One region of the Chelatococcus sp. GCM10030263 genome, then DNA from elsewhere that is predicted to be linked to it. Evidence: riboswitches for the same ligand, from Rfam matches in the RefSeq annotation. Region 1 holds a riboswitch; the other holds the start of a gene.
The links. Region 1 has a riboswitch for glycine ahead of gcvP (aminomethyl-transferring glycine dehydrogenase). Riboswitches for the same ligand answer to the same signal wherever they lie in the genome.

Region 1 (5,250 bases):
AAATGACGGCACGCTCGCGAAGGGCCGGCCCTTCTGCTCGCCGATCGAGCAGTAAGGCTACTGGCGCGGCATTTTCCGGGAGCAAGAGTGCGGCGACAGGTGCAATCACTCAAAATTGAGCGCTCCCCGTCGACCGGCGATGCCGGGATCGCCCATCCGCAATTGGGGCTGCATACCGCTTCGGCGAGGTCTGCATCTGCCGGACCGCACGTCTGTAGTTTTAGTTTAGAATAAACAAAAACTGGAACTATTCTATTGTTTCGCGCCTGCATTGCCTTCTTCTGCAAAATATGACCAAGAGAAATCGGCCGCGGTCGTTTCCTGCGGCGGCAAGGAGGTGCTCATGACCATCGCTCGACTTTTGCGCATGGCCTGTCTCATCGGCATGGCCGGCTTCCCGACCCTCGCCTCGGCGGCCGAAGAGGTGACGCTGTACACCACCCGCGAGCCGGGCCTGATCAAGCCGCTGCTGGACGCTTTCACGGAAAAATCGGGCGTCAACGTCCGCACGCTGTTCGTCAAGGACGGGCTCGCCGAACGCGTGGCGGCCGAGGGTGCCAATTCACCGGCCGACGTGCTGATGACGGTCGACTTCGGCAATCTCATCGACCTCGTCGACAAGGGCGTCGTTCAGCCCGTGAAGTCGCCGGCGCTCGAGGCCGCAGTCCCCGCCAATCTCCGCGATGCGGAAGGGCGCTGGTTCGCGCTGTCCCTGCGCGCGCGCGTTCTCTACGCGTCGAAGGAGCGAACGAAGCTCACCAGCTTTACCTATGAGGAGCTTGCCGATCCCAAGTGGAAGGGCAAGGTCTGCATTCGCTCCGGCCAGCATCCCTACAACACCGCCCTCATCGCCAATTACATCGCCAAGCACGGCGAGGCGAAGACGGAAGAATGGCTCAAGGGCGTCAAGGCCAATCTGGCGCGCAAGGCCGGCGGCGGCGACCGCGAGGTGGCTCGCGACATCCTCGGCGATATCTGCGATATCGGCATCGGCAATTCCTATTATGTCGGGCTGATGCGCTCCGGCAAAGGCGGCCCCGACCAGGTGAAATGGGGCGAGGCGATCAATGTGGTTCTGCCCACCTTCGCCGGCGGCGGCACGCATGTGAACATCTCGGGCGCCGCGGTCGCGAAGAATGCGCCCAATGCGGACAATGCCGTGAAGCTTCTCGATTTCCTCGTCTCCGACGAGGCTCAGGAGCTCTATGCCAAGGTCAATTTCGAATATCCGGTGAAGGCGGGCGTTCCCGCCGACCCGATCATCGCGAGCCTCGGCACGCTCACGGTCGATCCCTCCGAGCTCACGGCCATCGGCCGCTATCGCAAGGTCGCGAGCGAGCTCGCCGACAAAGTCGCCTTCGACGACTGAGGAGCTCGGCCTTTTCACCTCTCCCCGCTTGCCGGGAGAGGTTGGCCGCAAAGCGGCCGGGTGAGGGGGATATCTTGCCATTTAAGAATCACACACCTCACCCTGTTCCTCTCCTCGCAGGGAAATCGGATATATCCGACTTCCTGACGGAAAAAGGCGCAATTCGGAGCCCCCGAATTGCGCCGGGGAGAGCGGACGCCAGCGCTTCGCCGTGACTAAGTCCGCGACGTTCCGTTCGGTCGGCCCGCGCCGGCCGCGGCAGGCTGCCGCCGGTTGGCTCGCGGCCTCCGCGGTCATTGCGCTTCTCGCGGTGGCGCCGCTTCTGGCCGTCCTGCTGGTGGCGAGCGGCAGTTCGGACGGCCTGTGGCCGCATCTTCTGGCTTATGTGCTGCCGGAGGCTGCCCGCCAGACGGTCATCCTCCTTCTCGGTGTCGGCATTCTCGTCACGGTCATCGGCACGGGCCTCGCATGGCTCGTGGTCGCCTATGATTTCCCCGGCCGTCGCTTCATGGAATGGGCGCTGCTGCTGCCGCTCGCCATGCCGACCTATATCGTGGCCTTCGCCTATCTCGACCTTCTCCATCCGATTGGGCCGGTTCAGAGCCTGCTGCGTGCCGTGCTCGGCCTGTCGAGCCCGCGTGACCTCAATTTTCCGGACATCCGCTCCATGCCGGGCTGCATCCTGCTGCTCAGCTTCGTGCTCTATCCTTATGTCTATGGAACGGCACGGGCGGCATTCCTGCTTCAGGCGCGCGGCGTGATCGAGGCCGCCCATTCGCTGGGGGCAGGGCGCTTCGCTACCTTCGTCCGTATCGCCGCGCCGCTCGCCCGCCCAGCCGTTGCGGCCGGCGTGAGCCTCGCCCTGCTGGAGGCGCTCAACGACATCGGTGCATCGGAATTCCTGGGCGTGCGCACGCTGACAGTGTCGATCTACGCCACCTGGGTGAACCGGTCGAGCCTTGCCGGCGCGGCGCAGATTGCGCTCTTCATGCTCGCCTTCGTCATCATCCTCATGTTTCTCGAACGCGGGCTGCGCCGCAACCGCCGCTATGCGGACGCCGAGCCCGGCCGGCTGGTGCCGAAGCGCCTCCACGGCATGGCCGGCGTGCTCGCCGCCACCATCTGCGCGCTGCCGATCATCATCGGCTTCGCGGCACCTGCGCTCCACCTCGTCAACGAGGCGCGCAAGCGCCTGCAATTCGCCGGGCTGTCACCGAGCCTCGTCGAGGCCATCGGCAACACCGCCTCGCTCGCGGCGGTTGCGACGCTGGTTACCCTGCTGCTCGGTCTCTGTATCGCGGCGACCCTGCGGCTTGTCGGCGGCCGCCTCGCCGCCGCCCTCGCGCGCACCGCGAGCCTCGGCTATGCGGTGCCCGGCACCGTGCTCGCCATCGGCCTGATGATGCCGCTTGCCACCGTCGACAATGCCGTCGATAGCTTCATGCGGGCGACATTCGGTTTCTCGACCGGGCTGCTTCTTTCCGGCACGGGCGGTGCTCTCGTCTATGCCTATGTCGTGCGCTTCCTGCCGCTCGCCGCCGGCGGCCTGGAGGCGGGCTATGCCAAGCTGCCGAAAACGCTCGACGACGCCGCGCTGACGCTCGGCGCTTCCTCCGGCGGGCTCGTCGCGCGAATCCATCTGCCGCTGCTCTGGCCCGCTCTTCTCTCGGCGGCCGCGCTCGTCTTCGTGGACTGCGTCAAGGAGCTCTCGGCGACGCTTCTTCTGCGGCCGCTTGATTTCGAGACGCTCGCCACCCAGCTTTACGCGGAAGCCTCGCGCGGCACCTACGAGGACGGCGCCATCGCGGCGCTCCTCATCGTCGCCGTCGGCTTCCTGCCGGTGATGCTGCTCGCCCGGCTCGGGCGTGAGGGTTGGCGGCGTGAGCGCGAAGCCACTGCCGCCGTGATACCGGAGATGCCGGATAGCAGTGGATTTCCGGCCGCTCGCGAAGGAGTGCTTTGACTTCTCGACCGTTTCAAGTAGCTTGCCGGCCTGCCACAGCGGGAGAGACTCGGGGCTTAACGTCCCGGGCGCCGAAGGAGCAACCGCCCCGGAAACTCTCAGGCAGAAGGACCGCTGTGGAGAATGACATCTGGAGAGAGGCGCGAGCTCGAGAGCTCCGGCGCCCGCCGACGGGATAACACTCTCAGGCAAACAGACAGATGGGGCGCATAACGGAGGCCGCGATGGCCGAAGGAAGCGTGCCCGTTGCCATGCCCGGACGTGACGTCCGGCTCGCCCGCCGACAACCATGTCTGCGGCGGGTGGTGGCGCGTGGCTTGCTTCCGGCGGACATGCGGATCTCCGTTCCGAGCCGGTCTCCGGCGTCGCGCGTACCCCTGCTGCCAGATGGTGCCTCCGATGACTGATCTGAACTCCCTTCTCGGCCGGACCGGGTCCGGTTTCGCGCGGCGCCATATCGGCCCGTCGGCGACGGACGTCGTCGCCATGCTGCAGGCGGTCGGCACGCCCGATCTCGACGGCCTGATCGCCGAGACGGTGCCGCGCGCCATCCGCCAGGCGGAGCCGCTGCCCTTCGGCCGCGGCCTCACCGAGAGCGAGGCGCTCGCCGAACTCGGCCGGATCGCCGGGCAAAACGAGGTCTTCACCTCGCTCATCGGCCAGGGCTATTACGGGACGGTCACGCCGCCCGTCATCCAGCGCAACATCCTGGAAAATCCAGCCTGGTACACGGCCTATACGCCCTACCAGCCCGAGATCAGCCAGGGCCGGCTCGAGGCGCTCGTCAATTTCCAGACCATGGTCGCCGATTTGACCGGCCTCGACGTCGCCAATGCCTCGCTTCTCGACGAAGGCACCGCCGCCGCCGAGGCGATGACCATGGCCAAACGTGTCGCCAAATCCAAGGCGACGGCCTTCTTCGTTGATGCCGGCTGCCATCCCCAGACGATTGCCGTGGTGCGCACCCGCGCCGAGCCGCTCGGCTGGACGGTCGTGGTGGGCGATCCCGAGCGTGATCTCGACGCCAGCGCCGTCTTCGGCGCGCTCTTTCAATATCCAGGCAGCGAGGGCCATATCCGTGACCTCGCCAAGCCGATCGCCGCCGTGAAGGCCGCCGGCGGCATCGCCTGCGTTGCCGCCGATCTCCTCGCCTTGACGCTTCTCGCCTCGCCGGGTGAGCTCGGCGCGGATATCGCCGTCGGATCGAGCCAGCGCTTCGGCGTGCCGATGGGCTTCGGCGGCCCGCATGCCGCTTTCATGGCGACGCGCGACGCCCATAAGCGCTCGCTCCCCGGCCGCCTCGTCGGTGTCTCGGTCGATGTGCGCGGGGCGCCCGCCTACCGGCTCGCCCTGCAGACTCGCGAGCAGCATATCCGGCGCGAGAAGGCGACCTCCAACATCTGCACGGCGCAGGTTCTGCTCGCCGTCATCGCCTCCATGTATGGCGTCTATCACGGCCCTGAGGGCCTGACCGCCATCGCCGGCGATGTGCATGCCAAGACGGCACGGCTTGCGGCCGGCCTCGCCAAGCTCGGCTTCCCCGCCGAGCAGAAGACTTTTTTTGATACGCTCACGGTTTCGACGGGCGCCCGGCGCGACGAGATCGTTGCGCGCGCCGCGGCAAGCCGCATCAATCTCCGCGTCCTGCCTGGCGAGGGCGGCCGGCTCGGCATCTCGCTCGACGAGACAACGACCGAGGCGAATGTCGAGGCTGTCTGGGCGGCCTTCGGCGGCGCGCTGCGCTACGGCGAAGTCACGGCCGAGAGCGCGCTGCCGGAGAACCTGCGCCGCCGCTCCACCTTCATGACGCATCCCGTCTTCCACCGCTATCGCTCGGAAACGGAGATCCTGCGCTATATGCGCCGGCTCGCCGACCGCGATCTCGCGCTCGACCGCGCCATGATCCCGCTCGGCTCCT
Region 2 (5,250 bases), 300 kb from region 1:
TCGGACGACAATGTAACCGTTCGCGCCGGCGGCGAGACGTTCCGCGGAAGTTGGCTCGTTGGATGTGACGGCGGCCGCAGCACCGTTCGCCGCGTCGGGGGCTTCGAGTTCGTCGGCACCGCTCCCGAGTTCACCGGCTATTCCGTTGAAGTCGAGATGGCCGATCCGGACAAGCTCCGTTTGGGCCGCCACTACACGCCGACCGGAATGTATACCTACGCGCGGCCCGGAACGATCGCGATGGTCGAGTTCGACGGGGGCGCATTCCACCGAATCGAGCCGATCACGCGCGAGTATGTGCAGGCGGTGTTGCGCCGTGTCTCCGGGATCGATGTCACAGTCACCGAACTCAAGCTCGCCACCACGTGGACGGATCGCGCCTACCAGGCGACGGCTTACCGGAGAGGGCGCGTACTGATCGCGGGCGACGCCGCGCACATCCATTCTCCTTTGGGCGGCCAGGGACTCAACCTCGGACTTGGCGATGCCATGAACCTTGGATGGAAGCTGGCTGCCACCATTCGTGGCGACGCGCCGGCCGGTCTGCTCGACAGCTACTTCAGTGAACGCCATCCGGTAGGGGCGGACATCCTCGACTGGTCGCGCGCCCAAGTCGCGATCATGCGGCCGAGCCGGAGTTCGCGCGCGCTCGAGGCAATTATCCGCGATCTCATCGACACGCGCGACGGTGCGACCTACTTCGCCGAGCGTGTGTGGGGTGTTTCCCTCCGCTACGATCTCGGCGACGGCCACCCGCTCGTGGGGCGCAGCGTTCCCGCGTTCGAACTGGTCGACGGGACGAAAATTGGCGCGCTCCTCAAGAACGGCAAAGGCCTTCTTCTGGACTTTGACGCTCGTGCGCCGCTTGAGGCGCTGGCAAGCCGCTGGGGTGATCGGATCACCTATGTAGTCAGTGACGCCAAGGACAGGCTGGGCTTGAGCGCTGTGCTCGTGCGCCCCGATGGCTTCGTCGCCTGGGCCAGTGAAGGCGCCCCGAACGCCGACGAAGCTGCTCAAGCCGCGTCGCGATGGTTCGGCGCCCCAGATCAGGCGCATGAACCTGTTCCCCCTCCGACATTGCGCACGTGAGACATCGCGCACGTGAGTTCGCGCACTCGCGGAAGCCAGGCGATCTTCTGCGCAGCCTGTCCCGCAGCGCTCCGAGACAAATCGCCCCTTCCCGGCCCCGATTTTCGATACGGCCTGCCTATGGCTCTCCGCTGAGGAGTGCTAAAGGCAAAGGTTCTGATGAACGTACGGAGGTCGCGTATGCTTGGGATGGCTCGGATGTGGCACCTCGACGGGCCGGGGCTCCGGACTAGCGCAATCGTTCTGGCCTTGGCCGCGGCGCTCGGGGGCTGCTCGTCCACAGGCTCGACGGGCGAAGGCGGATCGAAGCTCAGCAACTTCCTGTTCTACGGTGGCGCCACCGTTCCAGCCCCCATGGCGACCCCGGAGTACGAAGTCAATTGTCCGTCCGTCGACATCACGGACGGCGGCGCCGCGATTCGCGCCGGCGGCGACAATCCGCGTTATCAGGTCTCGATCAACGACACGGCCCGCGAATGCACGGCGACTGGCGACGGCGCTTATCAGCTCAAGGTCGGGGTCGAAGGCCTCGCCCTGCTGGGTGTCGGCGGCGCTCCCGTCGGTCGCATCTCCGTGCCGGTGCATGTGCTCGTGAAGCGCGGCGCGACAGTCGTCGCCAATCGCACACGGACCGTCGCCGTCAGCATCCCCGCCGGCGAGGATCGCGCCATCTTCAACGTCGTCGAGGAAGGCATCACCGTGCCGCCTGGTGAAGGTACGGTGACGATTGCCGTCGGCCTCGGCAATACGGCAGAAGCCGCCGCCCGGCCGCGGCGGCGTTGAGCCGGCCAGAGGGCGATTGACAGATCGAACCGAGCCCCTATGACGGTGCTGGTCGTTCATTCCCGCGGAAGAGCCCGGACCGATGGTCCGGCGCCGAAGGCGCAACCACCCCGGAAACGCTCAGGCACAAGGGACCGCGTGGGATTTGACACTCTGGAAAGAGATGGTTCTCCTGTGGAGGCCCATCCACCGACGGGGGTAACCGTGGACGCCCACGGGAAATCTCTCAGGTCCCGAGACAGAGGGGGTGCGCATGGGCCCGGCTGCGGGTCAAGTCGCCGATCTCGGCGGCGATGTCCACGAGCGTCCCTTTTGTGGAAGGATCTGGAATGGCGGGCCAGTCTAGCGACGACCTCTCCAAGCAAACACCTCTTCACGCCTGGCATGTGGCCCATGGAGCGCGGATGGCGCCCTTCGCGGGCTATGACATGCCCATCCAATATGCCAAGGGCATTCTCGCCGAGCATCTGCACACGCGCGCGGCCGCCGGCCTGTTCGACGTGTCGCATATGGGCCAGGCGGTGCTCGTCGGCCCCGACCACGCCACGACCGCCCGCGCGCTGGAAGCGCTCGTGCCGGCCGACATCGTCAATCTCGCACCGGGACGCCAGCGCTATACCCAGCTCCTGAACGAGCAGGGCGGCATTCTCGACGACCTCATGGTGTCGCGCTCGTCCGACCCGGCCGACGACGGCAAGCTGATGCTCGTCGTCAATGCCGATTGCAAGGAGGCGGACTACGTCCATTTTTCGCTGAACCTGCCCGAGGAGGTGAGGCTCGAACGGCGCGATGATCGCGCGCTCATTGCGCTGCAAGGCCCGCAAGCCGCCGAGGTTCTCGCCCGCCATGCCGCAGAGGCCGGAGCGATGGGCTTCATGGCGGTCGCCTCCATGAGCATCGCGGGCATTCCCGCCGTCATCTCGCGATCGGGCTATACGGGCGAGGACGGCTACGAGATTTCGGTGTCCAACAGCGACGCGCCTGCGCTCTGGGATCTGCTCGCCAAGGAGGCGGAGGTCGAGCCCATCGGCCTTGGCGCGCGCGATTCGCTCAGGTTGGAAGCCGGCCTCTGTCTTTATGGCCACGATATCAACCAGGAGACCTCGCCCATCGAGGCCGGGCTCGCCTGGTCGATCCAGAAACGCCGGCGCACGGAAGGCGGTTTCCCCGGCGCCATTCGCATCGTGCAGGAACTCGCGGATGGGCCGCTGCGCCAGCGCGTCGGCATCCTGCCGCAGGGTCGTGCTCCGGCGCGCGAGGGAACGCAGATTGTGGATGAAGCCGGCCAGCTCATCGGCGAGGTGACGTCCGGCAGTTTCGGGCCGACGGCGGGCGGGCCGATCGCCATGGGCTATGTGGTGAGCGACTTCGCCGGCGTCGGCACCACGGTGCAGCTCTCTGTCCGCGGCAAGCTCATGCCCGCCAGCATCGTCCCCCTGCCCTTCGTCGCCCATCGCTATAAACGTTGAGCCAATCTTCCGGAGAAGCCCGATGACCACCCGTTACTCGAAAGACCACGAATATATCCGCCTCGACGGCGATACCGCGACCGTCGGCATCACCGACTACGCCCAGGAGCAGCTCGGCGACGTGGTCTATGTGGAATTGCCGCAAGTCGGCACCACCTTCGCCAAGGGTGACGATGCCGCCGTGGTCGAGAGCGTGAAGGCGGCAAGTGAGGTCTATGCCCCGCTCGCCGGCGAGGTCGTCGCCGTCAATCCCGACCTCGAAGCGGCGCCCGGAACGATCAACGAGGATCCGACCGGCAAGGGCTGGTTCTTCAAGATGAAGCTCGCCGACATTGCCGAGTTCGAGGCACTCATGACCGAAGAAGCCTATCAGGACTATGTGAAGTCCGTGAGCTGACCGCTTACGGAGCCGCATCTGGGTCGGACCTGCGGTAGCCAGGCGAGCCTTGGCGGATGGCTGTGGCCCTCCCGAAGGAGGTCCACTCAGCCTTCCCCGTCAGCACCATGTACCGATCAAACAAAAAACCCGGTTCCGAGCTCTCGGAACCGGGTTTTCTGTACCGGCCACCCGTTACGGCGGCCGCGCGACGTTCAGTTCAGCTTGGAGCGCACACCGGCGAGGCTCGCCTCGAAGATGGCATCGGCCCTCTCGCCCTGCACGGCCTTCTTGAGCACGGTCTCCGATGCGCGGATCGCCGCCTCGGCGGCCGCAGCGCGCACTTCCGCCGCCGCCTGGGCTTCCGCCTGGGCGATCTTGGCTTCGGCCGCGGCCGTGCGGCGCACCACGAAGTCGTTCATGCGGCGGTGCGCCTCCTCGGCGATGCGCTGAGCCTCTTCGCGGGCATTCGTGACGATGGCTTCCGCCTCCGTCTCGGCCGCCGCGCGCTTGGCCTGATATTCCTTCAGGAGCGCCTCGGCCTCGGCGCGGAAGCGCTTGGCTTCCTCGAGCTCGTCCGCGATCCGCTTGGTGCGGGCATCGAGCGAGACGAGAACCGTCTTGTGGGCGCCGAAATAGATCGCCACGCCGAGAAAGACGACGAAGGAGACCGCAACCCAAAATTCTGCGTCCATGGCTTAGCCCTTCATCGCCGCCTTGACGGCAGCCGCGACCTCGTCGGCCGGGGGCTGTTCGCCGAGGACCTGCTGCAGGATTGCTGCCGCAGCGTCATTGGCGATGCCCTCGACATGGGTGAGCGCCGCTGTCTTGGTTTGGCCGATGAGTTCCTCGGCCGAAGCGAGCTTCTGCGCAAGTGCCGCATCGAGTTCCCGGCGCTTGCCTTCGGTCTCTGCCTGCAGACGCTGATGGGTCTCGGCTGCGATCGCCTGCGAGCGCGCCTTGGCGTCCGACAGGGCAGCTTCATAGGCGAGGCCGGCGGCCTCCGCCTCTTTCTTGGCGGCGATCGCTTCGCGCAGGTCGCCCTGGATCCGGTCGTGCCGTTGCGTCAGGATGCCACCGAGCCGCGGCACGGCGACTTTCGCCACGAACCAATAAAGGAAGGCGAAGGTCAGCGCGAGCCAGAACAGCTGCGACGCGAATGTCTCGGTCTGAAACGGCGGGAAACCGCCGCTCTCATGCGCGCCCTCATGGGCAACGCCGGTTTCAGTCGTGACCGTTTCGGCCATTCCTCAACTCCAAATCGCGCTTGAGGCCCTCGGACGTCTGCCCGTCCGAAGGCCCAACCGCCGTCACCGCCAGTGTTCGCGCGTCAGACCGCGAAGAGCAGCAGGAGAGCGATCAGCAGCGAGAAGATGCCGAGCGCTTCCGTCAGAGCGAAGCCCAGAAGGAGCGTCGGACGCTGGCCATCGGCCGCAGACGGGTTGCGCAGAGAGCCGGACAGAAACTGGCCGAACAGATTGCCGAGGCCGATGCCGGCACCGGCCATGCCCAAGCAGGCAAGGCCCGCACCGA

Region 2: another riboswitch for glycine. It lies ahead of gcvT (glycine cleavage system aminomethyltransferase GcvT); the one in region 1 lies ahead of gcvP (aminomethyl-transferring glycine dehydrogenase).

The regions. Positions count from the first base shown of each region.
Region 1 covers NZ_JBHTDB010000009.1:487,432-492,681, forward strand. The annotation lists gene ACFQU1_RS21185 (extracellular solute-binding protein) at 368-1,369, shown strand; gene ACFQU1_RS21190 (ABC transporter permease) at 1,581-3,332, shown strand; glycine riboswitch at 3,362-3,456, shown strand; gene gcvP (aminomethyl-transferring glycine dehydrogenase) at 3,720-5,250, shown strand, end outside.
Region 2 covers NZ_JBHTDB010000009.1:186,052-191,301, reverse strand. The annotation lists gene ACFQU1_RS19755 (FAD-dependent monooxygenase) at 1-1,089, shown strand, start outside; gene ACFQU1_RS19750 (hypothetical protein) at 1,288-1,872, shown strand; glycine riboswitch at 1,928-2,019, shown strand; gene gcvT (glycine cleavage system aminomethyltransferase GcvT) at 2,202-3,341, shown strand; gene gcvH (glycine cleavage system protein GcvH) at 3,364-3,738, shown strand; gene ACFQU1_RS19735 (ATP F0F1 synthase subunit B) at 3,933-4,412, opposite strand; gene ACFQU1_RS19730 (F0F1 ATP synthase subunit B) at 4,416-4,964, opposite strand; gene ACFQU1_RS19725 (F0F1 ATP synthase subunit C) at 5,048-5,250, opposite strand, start outside.